Regions from separate parts of the Cetobacterium somerae genome, predicted to be linked through region 1. Evidence: riboswitches for the same ligand, from Rfam matches in the RefSeq annotation. Region 1 holds a riboswitch; each other region holds the start of a gene.
What was found. Region 1 has a riboswitch for cobalamin ahead of MKD34_RS11535 (TonB-dependent receptor). Riboswitches for the same ligand answer to the same signal wherever they lie in the genome.
Positions count from the first base shown of each region.

Region 2: another riboswitch for cobalamin. It lies ahead of MKD34_RS02330 (TonB-dependent receptor); the one in region 1 lies ahead of MKD34_RS11535 (TonB-dependent receptor).
Region 3: another riboswitch for cobalamin. It lies ahead of MKD34_RS00075 (sirohydrochlorin cobaltochelatase); the one in region 1 lies ahead of MKD34_RS11535 (TonB-dependent receptor).
Region 4: another riboswitch for cobalamin. It lies ahead of MKD34_RS13800 (sirohydrochlorin cobaltochelatase); the one in region 1 lies ahead of MKD34_RS11535 (TonB-dependent receptor).

Region 1 is NZ_CP092520.1:536,710-542,230, forward strand. It holds gene MKD34_RS11525 (DMT family transporter) at 1-568, shown strand, start outside; gene MKD34_RS11530 (YkgJ family cysteine cluster protein) at 581-1,120, opposite strand; gene MKD34_RS11535 (TonB-dependent receptor) at 1,133-3,223, opposite strand; cobalamin riboswitch at 3,381-3,561, opposite strand; gene MKD34_RS11540 (C40 family peptidase) at 3,686-4,156, opposite strand; gene MKD34_RS11545 (META domain-containing protein) at 4,143-4,529, opposite strand; gene MKD34_RS11550 (hypothetical protein) at 4,578-5,521, opposite strand, start outside.
Region 2 is NZ_CP092519.1:521,496-527,016, reverse strand. It holds gene MKD34_RS02340 (apurinic/apyrimidinic endonuclease family protein) at 1-833, opposite strand, end outside; gene MKD34_RS02335 (ABC transporter substrate-binding protein) at 820-1,680, opposite strand; gene MKD34_RS02330 (TonB-dependent receptor) at 1,768-3,669, opposite strand; cobalamin riboswitch at 3,696-3,864, opposite strand; gene MKD34_RS02325 (methylated-DNA--[protein]-cysteine S-methyltransferase) at 3,983-4,459, shown strand; gene putP (sodium/proline symporter PutP) at 4,474-5,521, opposite strand, start outside.
Region 3 is NZ_CP092519.1:13,609-19,129, reverse strand. It holds gene MKD34_RS00085 (FecCD family ABC transporter permease) at 1-87, opposite strand, end outside; gene MKD34_RS00080 (ABC transporter substrate-binding protein) at 84-944, opposite strand; gene MKD34_RS00075 (sirohydrochlorin cobaltochelatase) at 989-1,831, opposite strand; cobalamin riboswitch at 1,957-2,133, opposite strand; gene MKD34_RS00070 (ABC transporter ATP-binding protein) at 2,295-4,004, shown strand; gene MKD34_RS00065 (cation:dicarboxylate symporter family transporter) at 4,040-5,470, opposite strand; gene MKD34_RS00060 (CoA-disulfide reductase) at 5,520-5,521, opposite strand, start outside.
Region 4 is NZ_CP092522.1:119,881-125,401, forward strand. It holds gene MKD34_RS13795 (calcium-translocating P-type ATPase, PMCA-type) at 1-1,309, shown strand, start outside; gene MKD34_RS13800 (sirohydrochlorin cobaltochelatase) at 1,350-2,267, opposite strand; cobalamin riboswitch at 2,324-2,498, opposite strand; gene MKD34_RS13805 (ATP synthase subunit I) at 2,573-2,830, opposite strand; cyclic di-GMP riboswitch class I at 2,988-3,063, shown strand; gene MKD34_RS13810 (hypothetical protein) at 3,105-3,593, shown strand; gene MKD34_RS13815 (hypothetical protein) at 3,635-4,099, opposite strand; gene MKD34_RS13820 (dihydrolipoyl dehydrogenase family protein) at 4,236-5,521, shown strand, end outside.

The DNA.
Region 1 (5,521 bases):
TTCAGCTTTATTAAATAAACTTTCACCATTCTTTGTAACTATTTTTGCTACATTATTTCTAAAAGAAAAACTTGAAAGGCATCAAATCCCAATTTTAATCGTTGTATTATTTGGAGCTCTTCTTGTTATCAAACCTAAATTTAGTTTTGAAATGCTTCCAGCTCTAGCAGGATTCTTGTCAGCTATTTTTGCTGGTGGTGCCTATACTTTAGTTAGATATCTTAGAACTATGGAAGAACCATCAACTTTAGTTTTATGGTTTTCAGCTTTTTCTATGGTTGGAATGATTCCACCTATGTTAATCCAAGGGTTCGTTATTCCTAGTGGGGTTCAATTATTTTATCTTATTTTAACTGGTATTTTCGCAACTGTTGGACAAATCGGTTTAGCATACGCTTATAAATATGCTTTAGCTAGTGAAGTTTCTATATACCAGTACTTAAGTATTATATTTTCAGCTATAATCGGTTTTATTTTTTGGAAAGAAATTCCAGATACTTTAAGTCTGATTGGTGGATTAATAATTATTGGAGCAGCTATTTTTAACTACAGATTATCAAAAAAGTGATTGCGATAGCAATCACTTTTTTATCTCTTCTATCACACTGTTTAACTTAACATTTTGTTTATTTTTATATTTCTTATACTCTTCTATCACCTTATCATCTATAAAATAATATCTTTCATCATTTAGCTGATAACTTTTTAAAGGATATTTTTCTATTCTAACATCTTTTTTTTCTATTCTTATAACTGTTGAACAACCCTTTTTACAAGGTTCTAAAGGAGAGCAAGTTTTAAAACAATCATCTTTTTCATAGATTTTATATGATATATATCTACAACATATCGGCCTTAATTTATATATCAAACATTTTCCTAGTTCTTTATCGTGAAAATAGCAAATATTTTCCTCTAATTTATTTTTTAATATTTTTTCTCTTATCTCATTATTTTTCTTTAAAAACTCTATTATCTCTTTCTTTTCATCTAAAGATATTAATGAATAATCCCAATTACAGCAACCACATGAATTAGAAGTTTGATTACATAACCTTTCCCCATTCAACTGCACTATTTTATTTTTTGCATCTTCCAATATTTCTCTTAATATTTTCATATTTTCTTCCTTTTAAAATTTATATAGAGCTCCTACAGTAAAAGTCCTTCCAGGAGCAGGTAAGTGCTGTTGAACTACATATGTAGAATCTCCAGAAAAATCTCCCCAAGCTCCAACGTATCTATCATATTTTTTATCAAACAAATTGTCTACTCTAGCAGTTAAAGTAAGCCCATTTTCAAATTGATAACTAGTAGATAAATCTACTGTTATATATGAGTCTACTTTCTCATCATATTTTTCAAGTGAACTTTCATCTCCACTCTCTGGTAATGTTCCAACCTTATATTTTAGTGCATCCAAAACAGTATAAGAACCATGGTAAAGAGCATCTACACTAGCCGAGAATTTAGGCGTAAAGTTATAAGTTGTTCCTGCAGTAACCTTCCAATTAGGAACGCTTGGAATCGGTTCACCTTTTGTAGGTCCATCTTTTAATTCATGGTGAATATATGAAATTCCTGTTCTAAGAGTAAGATTTCCTATGTAATGCTCTGCAACTATATCCGTACCATATTTATCAACTTTACCTAAATTTCCAGTTATACTCTTATCCCAATCTTCAATATTTGTAGGGATTTTAGAATACATATAATTGTCAATTTTATTATAATATACAGATGCTGAAAGATAAGTGTTTCCAACAAAATCTTTTATACCTATTTCTATATTATCACTTGTTTGTGATTTTCTATTGTATTCATAAACTCCTTGTAAAATAGGCTCATAGCTTCCCATTTCAGTGGCACTTGGGGTTCTAAATCCTCGTGTATAATTTATATATGTCGATCCTGTATCTGAATATAAATAGTTTATTGCAAATTCTAATCCTGTATTATTAAACTTTTTACTTTCCATGTCATAATATTTAGAAGGGTCATTAACATCCTTTAACTTTTGTAAATAATAATCATAATCAGTATATTCTTTTCTTATTCCTTGAATAAATTGAAATTTATTGTATTCTATCTTATTCATTAAAAAGATTCCGTAAGCTTCTTTTTTAGCTTCTCTTCCATCTTTATAAGTTTTTAAATTTGCCATAGAATCCTTTTCTCTATGATGTGAGTAGTCTGCTCCAAAAATAAGATAATTATTTTCTAAATATTTATATTTTAATTGAGATTTAACATATTCTTTTCTTTCTTTATATCTATTACTGTTATAAAAACCTCCTGAATAAGGAGAATAATCGTTATGTAAATAATTAATATAAGTTACAGATTCTAAACTATCTGAAACTTCTGCTCTATATTTTAAGTAAAAATCATTTAATTCATATTTACTTTTTGAAAATTTTGATGCATATTTAATATTTTCATCAAATATATATTGAGGTATTGTTCCTCCTAAGTGAGTCTCAGATTTTGCATGACTATATTTAAACTCTATATCACCATTATCTAAAAGATATTTTCCTGTATAGTCAAAAGAGTATTTATCAACTTTTTCTTTAGTTCCATCAGATAATTTTCTTCCTGATCCGTGAGAATTATACTTACTAAATGAAATCTCATTTAGAAAATTATTACCAATTTTAGTTCCATAGGTTATATTTTCTGAAAATAACCCGTGACTTCCAGCATTAAAATTTATAGAACCGTAGTTTTGTCTATCCTCAACTGTTTTTGTAGTAATATTAATGATACCTCCAACAGAACCATCACCATATAAAACTGCTCCACCACTTGGAATAACTTCAATTCTTTCAATTCTTTCAACAGGAATTTGAGAAAGATTATAGCTATCAGAACTTCCTAAACCTGTTCTATTTATAGGAACACCATCTATTGTAACAATAATATTTTTATTAGCGTACATTGGGTTTTGTCCTCTTAAATCAAATCTTATTTCACCACCCGCATATTCTCTAGCAAATAACCCAGGCACGTCTCTTAAAACTTGAACTAAATTTGTTGAACCGCTTTTTTCAATTTCCTCTGCTGTTATAATAGAAATATTTGTGGGAGTATCTCTAACTGTTGTTTCAAAGTTTTGAGTTGTAATAACTGTATCTTCTAATTTTACAAAGCTTTTGTTTTCTCCACCTTTTGCTATACCAGATACAATAAGTAAAGATAGTAATAATAATTTTTTGTTCATATTTCCCTCCAATTACTCTTTTAAAATAAAAAAATCTAATAAAAAACCAAAGACTTCTTAAACTTTAGCTTTTATTAGAAATTAGGAGTTTTTATTTAATTACAAAAAATCATGTCATAAAATATACTCTTATTTCTTATTTTTCCCCCATGAAAAATAAAAAACTAAATTTTAAATAAGTCTCCTGACTCAGTTTCATCCTACTCCTAATCCTTCCCAGATTTTATAATCCAGTGGTTCTATCAGTTTCGTCCACAATACAGTAGCTTGGGGCTGCGTGGGATTCTCACCCATCTTCCTTTATTAAGCCTTTTGGCATTTAAAATACTTTTATAATATAATACTTTAAATTTATTTTGTCAATTATTTGAATACAACATTTATTATTTGAATATATTTTTTTATTTTGACTTCTTTTTTATATTATAAAAAAAAGAAGTAGAACATCTACTTCTTCTCTAATTATAATACTTTTCTAACTTGCCAAAAATGATTGTTCCAATAACTATCCATCTCAGAAATTACAACACCCTTTGATGTTGAGGCATGCATAAATTTATTATTACCTAAATAAACTCCAACATGATGGGTTTTTCTCCATCCAATTTTAAAAAATACTAAATCGCCAACCTCCCAATAATTAGTTTTTTTTATTTTCTCTCCCTCTTGGGCCATATTTTTAGTTGTTCTTGGCAATTTTTTTGAAAACTTTTCTTTATAAAGATGCTGCATTAAGGCTGAACAATCCACCCCGCTTTTAGTTGTACCTCCTAGCCTATATCTAGTCCCTTTCCAACTTTTATAAAAAGCGGTTATTTTAGCAGTTCTTTCATTTCTTTCTCTTTCACTAATCCTAGCTGATGAACATCCTGTGAATATAATTAAAACGAACAAAAGTAATATTTTCAAAAGAAATCTATTATTTTTTAACAAAATTTAATTTTACTCCTGAATTTGTAAGTAGTATAATTCCATCTTTTGTTACCTCAATCTCTTTTGAATCTTTAAGATTTTTTAAATACTCTTGCTCTTGTATCATTAAATTTTCAGGTCCCATCATTCTAGTAGATCCAGGCTCTTGAATCGAAATTTTATTTCCTTCCAATGTATAGTTTGCAAAATATCTGTTAACACTTGAAGTTCCAGAAACCTTATCTTTCTCAAAATTAATATCAATTTCACTTTCTGGAAGAACACCTTGAAGAATATATGTATTCCCTATAATTTGAGAACTTATATCCTCTTTTTTTCCAAAACATCCTACAAATAACATAGTTGCAATTAAAAATAATAGTAGCTTCTTCATTTTTTCACCTCTTCTTTATTATTATTTCCTATTCTAACATGTCCAGCTTTAATTCTCCATATAAAATTTTAAATTTATTTTATCTATTATTTCATTATTTTTATTTAATATATCATATGTTATTTCTTGACCTTGTTCAAATTTTTCCAACTCATCAATGGAAACAAAAACTTTTCCATTCTCAACTTTAATTTTCATATTTTCAATCAATATTACTCTAGAATTTCCTAAATTATCTATAACCTCTTCAATATTATTAAGTTTTATTTTCAAGTTTTTATAGTTTTTATTTATGCTATTTGAAGATTCGACTTCATAATATTTATTATTTTTTTCTGAATCACCTATCTGTATTTTATCCTGACTATTATAATTTTTAGTTATTCCTATGATTTTAAAAATCTTCTTTTCACCACTTAAAATAACTATTTTATCTATCAACGTATTTTTTTTATTTTTATAAGCTATACTCAAAATATCTCCTGAAATTTTGTAAGTCTTATTATAATTTAAATCTTTTGGTAGCTCTAATCCTATGAAAATTTCCTTTGAATTTTTAAATATATTACCATAATCTAACTCCTCAAGAAAAATCCCTGGATATTTTTCTATCAAAGGGACAACTTTAATAGTATTTCTATAATAGTTCGTATCTTGATTATCTCCCTCTATTACTCCTTCTGGCTTTAAAATCAATCTTAATCCATCTAATTTATTTTCACTTTTTGTTATTTCCAAATTATAATCATTTAATTGTATTTTTTTAACTATCAAATATTTTTTTCCATACTCTTGTTTTTTCAAAATTGGATTTTTATAATCAAAATCTAAATATATATCCGAATTGAAATTAGGCATTTCTATCTTCAGAACCTGTGTCTCGATTTTGTCAGGATATTTATATTCTATTTCCAATTCATATTCTTTTTCTTTTAAATCCCATTCATAAATCATCAATTCCATTTTTTGTCTATTTAAACTTTTCCATTTTA
Region 2 (5,521 bases), on a different replicon from region 1:
TTCCCTCTATAAATCTTATGTGGATCAAGATTTTTCATGTGTTCCCACTCAATTTTAAATTTTCCATTTCTATCTTCACTTGACCATTCTTTTATTTCGTTAGAAAAATCTCTTTCAAAATAATTTTTAAATTCTATTCCATTTATATGAACACCATATATAAATTTATTTAGTTCTTTTAATTCTTTTATTTTATTCAAAATATATCGATCTGCTTCTTTAAAACTCTTTATATTTTTTTCTGTGCATATTATATGAGAGAAATCTAATAAAAACCCTTTTTTTTCATACTTTACTCTTTCAAAAAAATATTTTGTTAATTCGTAGTCTTTTAAAGTTAATCCTGGCCATGGTAAATTTTCAAAAAGTAGTAAAGGTCCATCTCCTTTAAAAACTTCATTCACAATTTTCAAAGTTTCATCTAATACCTCTATAGATGTATAATCAAAGTTACATGTAAATATATCTTTAGGTCTTACGTGTGAAACATGAAAAACTAAATACTTTGCTTTAATTTTTTTAGCATCTTCAAATTGTTTTTTAAAAGTTTCTAACAAAATCTCTTTATTAAAAGAACGATAATAATTTAATATCCCTTCATCATCATAAAAATCTTCTTTTACCTTTTCCATATCCTCTCTCCAAAATTCTAACCAAGTAGGATAATATAATAGATGTACTCCTTTTACAGGATACTTTCCATAACTTTCCAAAGGTAAATGATCCCCGATTATTGTTTCTATACCTGTTATACCTTCGTTTTTTAATTTTTTATATACTTTTAAAAATTTTTCTTCCTCTCCATTTTTAGGAATAAAACTAAAACTTATCATTTGAAAGCACTTCCTTCATCTGTTTTAAAGATTTTAAAACTCTTGTTGATGGTCTATTAATCCCTTCGTCTATAAAATATACTTTTCCAGTTTTTACAGCATCAATCTCTTGCCATTCTGGTCTAGTCTTTATGTCCTCTACAACCTCTTTTCTATCCTCACCTACAAATATAAATTCAGGATTTTCTTCAATAATAGATTCTAAAGTTGGTGAAATCCATCCCTCTTGATTTTCAAATATATTTTTTCCACCGGCATTTTTTATAACATCATTCAAAAATGTTTTTCCTCCTGTTGTATATATAGGATTATTTAAAATTTCAAAATATACTCGCTTTTGCTTTTTATTTTGTAATCTTAATTTTTCTAACTCTTGAACATAACTATCTTTTAAATTATCACTCTTTTTTTTCTCATTTAAAAGATTTCCAATTTCATCTATAGAATTTTTAACTTCTTCTAATGAATTTGGGGTTTTCATTACATAAACTGGAATTCCAACCTCATCAAAAATATTTAAACTCTCTTTTCCTTTAGAGAGATTATGTTGGGATGTTATAACTAAATCCGGCATCAATTCCATTATTTTTTCTTCATTTAATCTATCTGTATTTAAAATTCCTTTGCCTTCTAATTCTTTAGATATTTTTTCAGAATATATATCTACTCCAGCTAAAATATTAACTAATCCCATATCTACTATTATCTCTGTATTTGATGGAACTGTTGAAATTATTCTTTCTACTTTTTCAGGAATTTCAACTTTACGACCAATTCCATCTACTAATATTCTTGAATATCCTATTGAAAATACAACTATATTTAACATAAATATCTTTTTTAACACTCGCCCACCTCTTCTATAAAAATATATTTCAATTATAACACATATGTAAAAAATGCTCTTCTCATATCTTGAAAAGAGCATTTTTTATTAAAAACTATATTTAAATCCAATATAATAATTTCTTTCTGGTGCAGGGTAATATGTCTTTCCAAATGTAGGGTCTTGCTCACTTGGTTTTTTATATCCTACATAATCATAATATTTTTCATTAAATAGATTATTAATTCCTGCATTTATAACTAATCCATCTTTGAAATCATATATAAAAGTTAATCCACTCAATATATAACTATCTGTTTTTTCTCTTTCATTAGCTTCATCATCGTTATCATAAGCTTTTCCATAATACTCCCAAGAATTATTGAAGCTTAGTTTTTCATTAAATTTATAATTAAAATTTAGAACTCCCTTTATATTTGGAACACCTGGAATATCTTTTCTCTCTTTAAACTCTGTTTTCATATAAGTTATTGATTCTGATATTGTCAATTTATCAAAATAATGCTCCATAGAAAACTCTATACCTTTTCTCTTACTTGTTCCATCTAAATTTCTATTTTTATTAACCTCATCGTTTTTATTTACTCCATAGAAAATTTCATTTTCTGTTTCTATATAAAATACTGATGTTGAAATATACGTGTTACCTACAAAATCCTTTGCTCCAATTTCATAAGTTTCTGTTTTTTGAGTATTAAACTCTCCATCCCAAACATTTATTTCATCTGTATTAGGTGCTCTAAATCCTTTTGTATAACTTATATACGTAGACCCTGAATCTGAATATAAATAACTTCCTGTTAATTCTATAGCGTCCTCTTTAAACTTTTTCTCTGAAAAATTTTTATTTTTTCCTTTATATTCAATATTTTGTCTTCTATATCCTTGAGTAAATCTAAAATTGTCAATTGTATAACTATTTACTATAAATCCACCTAAAGAATTTTTTTCTGCTTTAGAATCTCCATACGAAGAGTAACTCTTTGTTTCACCAGCATAAACATCTCCACCAAATACAATATAATTCTCATTTAAATATGAGTATCTTAATTGGGGTTTTAAATATTTTATCTCTGTTTTATAATTACTTCCGTTTGAAGAGTAATTCTCATGAGCATATCTTCCTAACAATTTAAATTCTAAATCGGAGTTTATATTATACAAATAGTCTCCCATAAAATTATTCTTCTCGGTTTTCCCATCAACCCTCCATCTTTTTGAATTCGACTGCGTTCTATCATCACTAACTTCACTTCCAAATAACCATCCAGGAGCTTTAAATTCATTTTTAGAATAATTATATTTAAATTTTAACTCTCCATCATTAAGTTTATATCTACTTCTAAATCCAAAACTTTCTAAATTATCTTTAGAATAATCTCTATAACCATCTTTTTCTCTTTTTAAATAATCTACTTCAACTAAAAGCTTTTCTCCTATTTTAGTTCCATATGTAATTTGTTGTTTTTTTAATCCATAAGATCCTATCTCACTATTTAAACTTCCATAATTTTTTTTATTTTCAGGTGCTTTTGTTACTATATTTATTGTCCCTCCAACTGCTCCATCTCCGTATAAAACTGAGCCTCCAGAAGGTATTACTTCAATTCTTTCAATATTATCTACTGGAATGTTACTTGTCTGATACCCTGATAAATCAATTGAGTTAATTGGTGCTCCATCAACTAATACTATAACATTTGATTTTGCTGTAGGCCCTTGACCTCTTATATCAAAAGCTGCATCAGCTCCACCCATCTCTTTTACAATAACACTTGATACTAATTTTAAAGCTTCTGCTACTGTTTTTGCTCCCCTTTGTGTTATCTCTTCTCCTGTCAATACAGTTATATTTTTTGGTATATCTGCTATTGTTGTCTCTGTATTTTCACTTGTTATAACACTTTCTTCTAACTTCACAACTTTGTCTTGTCCCGTTGCTAAACTAGATACAAGAATTAATCCTGCAATATAAAATCTTTTTTTCATTTAATTTAATCCTCCCATTCTGTCACTCGCAGTTTATTTTTATGGCAGGTATCCTGACTCAACTTCCTCCTCCAATAGTCCTTCCCAGTTTCCCAGTGGCTTATCTATTTTTGTCCATTTTACAGTGGCGTGACCGTTTAAGCTTTTCACTTAATTCCCTTTTAATTTATAAAAACCATAACATCTTATTATACTATAATCACTTCATTTTTAAAAGTTTTAAACAATAAGCGAACAAAATATATTTTAAATTAACCTTGATTTATTTATATTTTTTAAGTACAATTTAGATAAAATTTTTTAAGGAGAGTTTATGAAAAATATTATCCCAGGTTATTTTTATATTTTTGACACTCCATTTGGCTTACTTAAAATTGAAGAATTAAATAATGAAATTGTTAAAATTGACCTTAACAAACCTACTTCAAACAGAACTTTTAAACTTACAAAACTTTTAGAAGAGTCCTTTAAAGAGATTGATGAATTTCTAAAAGGCAAGAGAAAAAAATTTACATTTAAAATAAATCCTATTGGAACAGAGTTTCAAAAATCTGTTTGGAAAGCATTACTTAATATTCCTTATGGAGAAGTTAAAACTTATAAGGATATTGCAATTGCTATTGGCAATCCCAAGGCATGTAGAGCTGTTGGATTAGCAAACAATAAAAATCCCATTCCTATAGTTATTCCTTGCCATAGAGTAATTGGTTCTAATGGTAAACTTACTGGATATGCCTATGGATTATCTATAAAATCCCATTTACTTAATTTAGAAAAAGGTGCAAAATAACTTTGCACCTTTTTTTAAGCTTCAACTACATTTTTAAAAACTACTTTCTCCACTATGTAAACTGTTATTAAATTACTGAAAAATCCTGGTAATAACTCATACATATAACTATCTAATCCTAAAACTTTCCACATTAAAAATACAAACATTCCAACTAAAATTCCTGATAAAACACTTTTACTATTTACATTTTTAAAATAAAGTACTGATATTATTGCTGGTCCAAATATTGTCCCAAAACCTCCCCAGGCATAAGCTACCAATGATAGTACTTTAGCATTTTGATTTAATGCAAATACTAAGGCTAGTAAAGCTATTACAACAACACACAATCTTCCAACCCACATAATCTCTTTATCAGAAACATCTTTTTTCATATATTTATAAAAATCTTCTGTTAAAGTAGTTGATGAAACTAATAATTGCGAATCTATCGTTGACATTATTGCTGATAATATTGCAGCTAATAAAATTCCTGCTACCCAAGGATTAAACAACTCTTTTATCATATAGATAAATATTTTTTCTGCATCTCCTCCTAACTCTGCAACATTTTTAAAAAGTGGTATTCCTAAAAGTCCAATTGCTATTGCTCCAATTAAAGAGATAATTACCCATATCATAGCTATTCTTCTAGATTTTTTTAATTCTTTTACATCACTTATACTCATAAATCTAACTAAAATATGAGGTTGTCCAAAATATCCTAGACCCCAAGCTAAAGAAGATAATATTCCTAATATTCCTATACTTTCTCCATTTTGTTTAAATATATCTAATGAAATACCTTTTAATTCAATTCCTTGTCTAACTGTCTCAATATCTCCAATTTTATAATATGCTGCTAATGGAACAGCTATTATAGCTAAAAACATCAACCCACCTTGAAAAAAATCTGTCCAACAAGAAGCTAAATACCCTCCCATAAACGTATACACAACTATTGTTACTGCACCTATTACTACGGCAACTTTATAATCTATTCCAAGTATTGATTCAAATAATTTTCCTGCTGCAACCAAACCAGATGATGAATAAATTGTAAAGAAAAATAGTGTTCCT
Region 3 (5,521 bases), on a different replicon from region 1:
AACACTACCTATTGTAACTGCTATCGTTCCTAAAACTATAATTAAAATAAGAGATATTATAATTATATTTCTATCTTTTACTTTCACTTTTTTTCCTCTCTTAATCCATTTGAAATTATTTCAATACCTTTACTTACCTTTATTCCCGGAGATATATAACTCAATGGAATTCTTATAAATTTATTTTTTTTTACAGCCTCTAACTGAGATATTGGAGAATTGTTTTTTAAATACTTTATTTTATTTTCATAACTTACGCTTCCATAGTCTATAACTATAATAGCTTCTGGATTTTCATCTAATACTTTTTCCCATGTTCCAATACCAAAAGAGAAATTTGTATCTTTAAAAATATTTTCTCCACCTGCTATTTCAATCATAGTATTTCCAATTCCATTACCTCCAACTACAAAGGGAGCTGATTCTTGACTATCATATGCAAAAACTTTTATATTATTTTTATTTTTATTTTTCTCTTTAACTTTATTAATATCCTCTTTCATATTTTTTACAACATTTTTAGCATTATCTTTTAGATTAAAAATATCTCCAAACATTAATATATCACTATATATATCTTCAATTTTAGAGCTATCTTGAGATTTTGTAAAAACTACTTCTATTCCATTTTCTTTTAGTTCTTCTACTGTACCTAAGTTTTTAGGTGTTGCTATTGATTTCCATCCTGTTAGAAAATTAGGATTTAAAGAATAAAATTGCTCTTTAGTTGGAGCTCCCTTTGATAAAACTGGTATTTTATTATACTTTTCTCTCAATTCAGGTAGTATTTCATCATCTAAATAAGCTGTTCCTAAAATTTGATTTTCTGCACCTATAGCTAATAACATTTCTGTTGTAAACTGTGATGTTGAAACTGCTCTTACATTCTCTTTAGAAAAATTTAAAGTAGTTATCAGTAAAAATAGTAACAATATTTTTTTCATAATTTCTCCTTTTAATAAAAAGCGGAAGAGTTAAACTCTTCCAATTAATGAGAAGCTTTTCTTCCTTTAGCATACTCAGCTTTTTTCACTAATATATCCTCTGGTTGAGAATTTTCTAGTTTTTTAGCTCTTTCTATAAAAATATTCTGAATAGATTCAATTTCACCTAATCCTTTTAAATTTACCTCTACTTCAAAACCATTCTCTTCTAATGCTTCTTTCCAATCTTCAGCTATATCATTTTTAGCATGGTCTCCAGCTACAAACATAAGTGGCATTAGAGTTACTTTTCTTTTATTATCTCTTTTTAACTCTCTTACTACATTATCTAGCCCTGGATATCCTTCTACTGTTCCAATGTATATAGGTTTTTCTAAGTCTTTTGTAACATAAGCTAACATTGGATAAGCTGACAATGCAGGATGCTCTGTACCATGCCCTATCATCACAACTCCTTCATCCTCTTTTAAAACTCCAACTTCTTTTTCTATTACTTCAATTAACTTAAAATAATCATCTACTTCTGTTAATAATGGAGTTCCAACTCTTATATCTTCAAATTTATCAGAAAACATATCCACTTCTCTTTTTAAAGCTTCCATTTCAGTTCCATTTATTATATATGTTGGTTGAATAATTACATGTTGATATCCTTGCTCTACTAGTTTTTCTAAAATTTGAGTGGTATTTAAATTTTCAATACCTCTTTTTGAAAGTATTCTATTTATAATTCTTGATGTATAAACCTGAAAAAAATCTAATTTATCAAACTCATTTTTTAATTTTTTATTTATTATATCTATTGTTTTTTCTCTCGTGTCTTCATGTGTCGTTCCAAAATGTGCTGCTACAATCGCGCCCTTTTCCATAGTTTTGTAAAAGTTCATCATTAATCTCCCTGTATTATTTTTCTTTATTTTTATTTTAAATTAAAATTTCTCACCAATAAAAAAAACCTCCCTTTTGAAAATACTAAAAGAGAAGTGTAAAAATCTTTACCTTCTCTGTCCTCGCAGAATTCTAAATAATGGCAGGTCTCCTGACTTAGATTCATCCTACTCACAGCCCTTCCCAAGGTTTATATCCTCAGTGGTATTACTGTTTTCATCCTCTATACAGTGGCGGGACCGTTTGAGATTTTCACCCAATTCCCTTTTAATCAAATTGAACCATTACATTTTTTATCTAACTAATATTAACACTTTATAGTACAAATTTCAATCAAATTATCTAAAATTTATAACATTATCATCTATTATTTATATTATTTATATCTAGAACTATTGACTTTTAGTCATAAAAAAAGTTACTATTAATTTAGAAATAAATGTATATTAAGGAGAAATTTTTATGAAAAAAACATCTTTTGGAACTCTTATTTACTATTTAAAAAAGGAAAATAAACTCCTTCTTCTATTTTTAGGTGTGAGATTAGCTATGACTGCTATTGATGTTTACTCACCACTTTTAATTAAAAATTTAATAGATGATGCTCTTCCTTCTAAAAATATTGATTTACTACTAAAATTTTCAATTGTATTAATTATTCTTTATATTTTACGTCTATTTTTTGCTGTTAATTCTCAAGCAAATGGAAAATTAATGGGAAGTAAAATAAAACAAAGTATGAGAAATGACCTATTAAAAAAACTTTTAAACCAACCTAGTGAGTTTTTTAAAAAAAATCAAAGTGGTGATTTAATTTCTAGAGTTATTAATGATTTAGATAGTGTTTCTACTCTTTGTCATAGAGGATTAGAAGATTTTATATTTTCAGTTATAACTATTATTGCTTCTATCTTTATAATGATAGATTTTGATTTAAAACTTTCACTAATTACTTTATTTCCTTTACCACTAACATTGATATTTGTTTATAAGGAAAATAAAAAAATGAAAGCTGGTCATAGAAGTGTTCGAAAAAATTCAGGTTTATTATCTGCTAATCTTCATGATATTTTGAGAACTATCTCTTTTTTAAAAGATAACTATTTAGAAGATTATGCTCAAAAAAGATTTCTTGAAAAAAATGATACTCTTTTAGAAAGTGAAAAGAAGAATATGATTCCATCAAGTTTAATTGTTTCAGGAGTAACTTTTTACTCCAATATAACTCAACTTATAATTATTCTTGCTGGAGGTTATTTATATATAAAAGATGGTGTTACAATGGGAATTATCTTATCTTTTTTACTTCTAGTTGATCGTTTTAGACTTAGAATTATGAGAATGGTTGGACTTGTTGATATCTATCAAAAAGGAATCTCCGGAGTTAATAGATTTACTGAAATTATAAATCTTGACAGTAGAATGGATGGAGATATACCACTAACAGAACCTATCACTTCAATTGAATTTAAAAATATAGGCTTTTCTTATGATGAGAAATCTATTTTACAAAATTTTAATTTAAAAATAGAAAAAGGAGAAAAAATAGCTCTAGTTGGAGAAAGTGGAATTGGTAAAAGTACTACTGCTTCTCTTTTAAAAAGAGCTTTACTTCCTACAAATGGAGAGATTTTAATTAATAATATTCCATTAAATAAAATAACTTTTAAAACATATTTAGAACGACTTGGAATCGTAGACCAAAGTGATTATATTATAAATGGAAGTTTAATTGATAATATTACTCTTGTAAAAGAAAATTGTACTGAAGAGGAATTAAACTTTGCAATTGAAAAATCATATGTTTATGAAATTTTTGACAAATTTCCTCAGGAGGAAAATACTATAATTGGTGAAGGTGGAGTACATGTAAGCTCTGGGCAAAGACAAAAAATTGCTATGGCTAGATTATTCTTAAAAAACCCTGATTTGATTCTTTTAGATGAAGCAACTAATGCCTTAGATATTATCAATGAAAAATCTATTTTAAAAAATATAAAAGAGGAGTATAGTGATAGAATTGTTATTGCAATAACTCATAGACTTAGTATCCTTGAAGATTTTGATAAAATCTATGTCTTAGGAGATGATAATATTGTTGAATCTGGTTCATTTAAAGAACTTTTAAAATTAGAAGGTAAATTCTATAGGTTATATCATGGAATTAGATAAAGTAAAAGCCACCTTCAAGGTGGCTTTTTTTATTATTACTCAATTTCAGAAGAGTTTGCTTCATTTCCTGCTTCTGGATTTTGATAAACTTCATGATTTAAGTTTCCTAAACTCTTATCAACCATTAATGCATTTGTAACTGATCCAATTACGTTTAACATTGTTCTTGGCATATCGATAATAGGATCGATTGCTAAGATTGGGTTAATTAGAGGGAACATAGCTGCTAATCCAGTTCCTGATAAAGCAACTGAAGCTGCCATTGTTGCTGTTCCTGGAATTCCTGCAATTCCTAATGAACTAATTGCCACAACAATTATAGACATTACTATTAATGTTGCATCAATTGGATGTCCACTCATATTTGTAACAAATACAATTGTTAATGCTGGGAATATTCCTGCACAACCTTGCATTCCTGCTGTTGTACCAAAACTTGCAACAAAACTTGCTGTTGATTCGCTAACACCTAGTTTATTAGTTAATGTTGAAATTGTTACTGGTAAACATCCAACACTTGATCTAGATGTAAATGCTAAAATCATTAAAGAGATACTTTTCTTTACATATGTAAATGGATTTAATCCAAAGAATGATACTGCTATCATCTGTATTACAAACATAACTGCTGTTGCTAAGTATAAAACTGCTATGAATTTTCCTACTTCTGCTATTGCTCCAATACCTTTTTGTGCAATTGTGTTTGCTAATAATGGTACTACTGCTAAAGGCATCCATCTAATAATACTCATTGCCATTGATACTATAATTTTTTGAGAAGCATTTATTAAATCAAAGAATGGCTTTACAGTATCCATATATTTCTTTGACATTCTCTTTGCCGCTACTCCAACAACTGCTGAGAATATAACTAAACCAACGATGTTTAACTTAACCATCGCTTCAACTGGGTTTGAAGGAATAAGAGCTTTTAATGTATCAACAATATTGCTAACCTCTCTAATTTTTCTTCCACCCTCTGCTGCTACAGCTTGTACTGCATCAGTCGAAACTTTTCCAACTTCAAATAGATTTCCTAAAAGTAATCCTACACCTACAGAAATTGCAACCATTACTAAAGTAATAATTAAACTTTTCTTTACTAAGTCTCCTAAATTAGCATCCTCTTTCATATTAATAATAACATGAATGATAGATACCATAACTAGTGGAATAACTAACATTCTAATTAAAGAGATAAATCCTCCACCAAGTAAGCTATACCATAATGTTGTCTCTTTTACAAATGTTAATTCCATTGGATTCTCTGGGAATCCAGCTACAAATTGAATTGCTAATCCTAAAATTAAACCAACAACTGTTGCAACCATAACTTTTGCTGAAAAGTTAAATTTTTTCTTCGGTAACATATTTATTAGAAATAAAATTACTAATAATGCTACTAAGAAACCAACAGTTTTCAAATCACTAATCATTAAAAATTGTTCAAAAAATACATTGTTCATTGTTTGTTTTTCTCCCGTTTCTATATTTTAATTTTTATTGAAGCCTATTTT
Region 4 (5,521 bases), on a different replicon from region 1:
ATCAACCTCAACTTTAAATAATTACATATTTTTTATTAAAGGAGCTCCTGAAAAAATATTTGAAGTTTGCAAAATCTCTGAATTTGAAAAACAAAATCAACTTCAAGCAATTCAAGCTGAACAACGAATTGGAAGAAGAATTATTGCCTTTGCTCATAAAAACTTATCAAAAGAAGAAAAATGGAGAGATTTTGAAAATGATCTTATGAAAGATTGTATCTACGACGGTTTTGCTTCAATTTCAGATCCTATTAGAAAAGAGGTTTTTGATGCTATTACCACATGTCAAAGAGCCGGTATTGATGTTAAAATTCTTACAGGTGACAACACCTTAACTGCTACTACAATAGCTAATGAGTTGGGTTTAATCAAATCTGATTCACTTATTCTTGAGGCAAAAGATATAGATTCTATGAATGACTACGAACTAAGAGGGAAATTGCAACATATTTCTGTTATTGGAAGAAGTAACCCTTTAACTAAACTTAGAATAGTTAATACTCTTATGGAAATGGGTAAATCTGTTGCTGTTACTGGAGATGGAATAAATGATGCTCCTTCACTTAAAAGGGCAGAAGTGGGTATTGCTATGGGAATAACGGGAACTGAAGTTTCTAAAGAAACTGCTGATATAATTCTTCTTAATGATTCTTTTGCTACTATAGTTAAAGCTATCGAGTCCGGAAGAGGTCTTTACGAAAATTTTCAAAAATTTATTCAATTTCAACAAATAGTAAATGTTTCCGCTTTATTTCTTATTTTAATGTTTGAACTTTTGGATTGGGGTACACCTTTAAAGCCTATTCAAATTCTATGGATTAATATTATGATGGATGGTCCTCTTGCAATCTCACTAAGTTTTGAAAAAACTAGAAAATATATCATGACTGAATTCCCAAGAGATAAAAGCAAAAGTATTGTGACCACTGATCTATGGATTAATATCTTTATAAATTCTACATTTATGGTTTTATCTATGATTTTTTTTATAAGGGTTTTTCATATCAATAAAGAAATGACACCTACATATATTTTTAACCTTTTTATATTTTTAGTTATATTTAATGTTTATAATTGCAAAAGTATTGGAAAAAACTCTATACTAAAAAGTTTTTTTAATAATAAAGTTCTTAATATAATTGTTATAAGTACTATCATTATTCAAATTTTTATATCTATATTTTTAAGAAGTTTTTTCTCTTTAAATTATTTAAATTATATAGAATATTTAAAAATTATATCTTTTAGTTTATCAATAATAGTTTTTTCAGAATTTATAAGATTTTTTAGAAGAGTTTTTAATAAATAAAAAAGCTCCATCTCAAAATCATAGAGATGGAGCTCATTTTTTATAAATCTTTACTTTTTGCGTATCCTGCTTTTTTATCTATGATATCTATACTTTTATGTTTTTCAAGAAACTTTGCATTTCCAACAAACATATCTTGAATTTCAGGAATTTCACCAAGAGGAATAAGTTTAACCTTAACTTTAAATCCTGCCTTTTCTAAATTTTCTTTCCATTCTCCTGCGATATCATTTTTAGCATGGTCTCCCGCAACAAACATCATTGGCATCAAAACAATCTCTTTTTTCTTATCCTTTTTAAGTTGTTTTACTACAGTTTCAAAAGTTGGATATCCTTCAACAGTTCCAACATAAATTGGTTTCTCCATATCTTTAGCCATATAATCAAACATTGCATAAGCTGATGTTGCTGAATTATATGTTCCGTGTCCTACTAAAACTACAGCTTCTTTTTTATTTAAAGGTCCTACTGTCTTCATAACAGCATTAATTGTATCTTTATAATGATGAGGATCACTTAATAAAGCATCTCCAACTCTTAAATTATTAAAATCTTTTGTATGAAATTGAGCTTCTTTTTTTATTGATTCCATTTCTACACCATCAATTACATTTGTTGGTTGAATAATTACATTCTTATATCCTTGTTTTTTTAGAGATGCTAAAACTTCGCTTGGACTATATTTTTTTATTCCCTCATTTGCTGCCACTCTCTTAGTAACAATTCTAGATGTATATGCTTCAAATACATCTGCTTTTCCATCAAAAGCTTTTATAGCTTTTTGGTTAATTGCATCAATAGTTTTAGCTCTAGTGTCTGAATGAGTTGTTCCAAAGTGTGTCATGACAACTGCACTTTTCCCACCAGTATAAAACTCAGCATCTTCAAAAGCTTCTTCTCCATGAGCTAATAATAAAGCAGTAGATAAACAAAATAATGATAATAATAATTTTTTCATAAAAATATCCTCCCAAATATAATTTAATTTGGAAAAAGAGTCTCCTCTTCTCCGTCCTCGCAGATTTTATAATGGCAGGTCTCCTGACTTAGATTCATCCTACTCGTATCCCTTCCCAAATAAAAATATTCAGTGGTTTCTATACTTTCGTCCTCTTTACAGTGGCGGGACCGTTTAAGTTTTTCACTTAATTCCCTTTTAATCTTTAGAACCATTACAGAGGTATATTATCACTAACATGTTTTTTTTTCAACCATTTTATAAAAAAAGAATACTAATTTATTTTTATATATATTTTATTGATATTATTTTTTCTTATTTTTATAAAAATAAACTATATAAATTCTTGATAAAATTGCTCCGATTAATGCAGCAAAAAATCTGTGACCACTATTTTGAGCTAAATAATAAAATCCTGCTAAAAGAAGAAAAATTCTTAATATTGAAGTCACAAAAATAAATAATGAAGGATTTTTAAATTTTTTACTTTCGTCAATACCAAAATTTAAACTATAAAAAAATAAAAAACCTAAAATAATTCCACCTATAAATGCAATAATCATAATGCTCTCCTCCTTTTATAGCTTTATATATTTTCGCTATTATTTATCAATATTTACCATTAAAAAATATTTTTCCTTGCTTTTTTTTATTTTTTAATATTAATAATAGAAATATTGACTTTTTATTGATTTTATTATATTATTTTTATGTACAATATAATAACTGTGGCAAAATAAGGGAAACTTTATGACGCAAAGCTATAGGGTCTTTAAAATGACAGCCAGTTACACTTTTTTAGTGTAACTGGATTTTTTTATTTTTATGGGAGGGAATATGAAAAAAATTTTAATTTCAAATCTATTATTAATATCATCTTTAAGTTATTCATCTTTAGAAAACTCAGCTGTAGAAAGTTCAATGAATATAACTGCAACTATTATTAAACCTTTAACAGTTCAATCAAATGGGCCTTTGGACTTTGGTAATATTTTACCTACTGCAACTAGCCATGCTTATTCGAGCTTTACTGTAAAAGGAGAAGAAAATGCAAATGTAAAGATTTCTTTCGAAAACTTATCTTCTGATGGAGCTAGCTTCACTGTGCCACTTCATAATAGTAATAATAGTGATTCGTTTAATATAACTTTTAACTGTACTGCACCAAACTCACCTGGTAATTTTTTAAACCACACAAACAACATGATTACTCTAACTAATAATGGGGAAATAGTATTAAGTATTGCTGCAACTGCTCAACCTAGAAGAGATCAGACTCCTGGTCAATATACAGGAGAATTTACTATGAGAGCGACATACGAATAAATAAAAAAATCCCTATACAAATTTCGTATAAGGATTTTTTTTTATTTATTTTTTCTTATCTCATCTATAACTTCTAATAAAAACTTCTTACACTGATCATTTTTTATTGTGTAATAAACATCATGAAATTGCGGTGATGGAAACTCTGCTAAAAGTATATTCATAACCATTCTATCTCTATAAATATCAGATCTATTTAAGCTTCTTTCTATTTTTCTTAAACTTTCATCATCTTCTTCCAAAAGATTATCCACAATTGTATTAGCATTTTTAATTAAAATATCTAAATTTGTAAGTCTATCTCTTCTATTTCTAACCTTATTTTTTTCATAAAATGTTTTTCCTTTATTTAACTCTGTTAAAAGTCCAAATAAATTAAGAGTTGGATCTTTTTCTAAAATATTTAGTATTTTTCCATATATTATATTGCTCTCTTTATCCTCTGGACTTTGATTTTTTAAATTTTTTATATATTTTTCTGAAATTTTAATTAATATATCGTTCATAAAATTCTCCTCCATAATATTTTCTTAGACTTATAGTATAACACACTTTATAAAATATATAAATAACTTATAGATAATATTGCAATTATATGACATTCGTAGTATATACTATATTAAAACAATAGAGGAGGTTAATATGTATGATACAATCGTAATTGGGGGCGGAGCAGGTGGACTTACAACTTCAATTGGTCTTGCTTCTGCTGGAAAAAAGGTTCTTTTAATTGAAAAAGATCATTTAGGTGGAGAATGTACTTGGGGTGGATGTGTTCCATCTAAAAGTTTTATCTCAGCATCTAAAACTGCTTCAACTTTGACAGAAGCTCTAGAAATGGCTCTTAAAAATGTTCATGCTATTGGCAATAGTGAACTTCCTCATATTTCTAACTTCAAAAATATAGATTTTATAAAAGGTGAAGGAGCTTTTATTGATAAAAATACTATTTTAGTTAATGGACAACAGTACGTTGGAAAATATATTGTTATTTCTACAGGAAGTTCACCTTTTATTCCTAATATAAAAGGATTAGATAAAGTTGAGTACTTAGCAAATCATAACTTCTTTTATGAAAAAGGTGATTATAAAAGTATTACTTTAATTGGCGCAGGAGTAATCTCTTTAGAGCTAGCTTTTCCTCTTAAAAAATTAAATATAGATGTAACTATTCTTGAAAAATCCGATATTTTTCTACCTATGATGGAAGCTGAAGTGAGAGATTTTTATCTTAATAAATTAAAAGAAGCAGGAATAAATTTAATATTAAATTGCACATCTATGGAAATTGAAAATATAGATAATAATATTCTAATAAAAACTAATAATGGTGATTTTTTAAGTGAAAAAATATTTATCTCTGCTGGTAGAACTCCAAATATACAGAATCTTAATTTAGATAACACTAAAATTAAGTATGATGCAAAAGGAATTTCTGTAGATGAATTTATGAGAACATCTGAAAAAAATATATTTGCAATTGGTGATATAGCCTCTTCTTTCAAATTTTCACATGTGGCTGGTTACCAAGGAGAAATTGTTGTAAGAAATATTCTTTTCCCATATATTATGAAAAAGATAGATTATTCATTTATTCCTTGGACACTTTTTGGAGATATTGAAGTTTCTAAAGTTGGTTTAAATGAGGAGGATGCTCACAAAAAATATAAAAAAACATATATATATTCTCTAGATTTGAATAATGAGAGAAGTTTAATTACATTTGAAAAAGCATTTTTTCTAAAAATTATTTGTGATAATAGATTTAATATTGTCGGTGCTACTTGTATTGGTGAACGAGCTGGTGAAATTATTGGTTTTTTACAACTAATGATTGGAAATAAAGTAAAATTTTATAAGGTTATGAATTCTGTGCAAGCATATCCTACATATACATATTATATTAGAAATTTGGCTAAAAAAGCTTA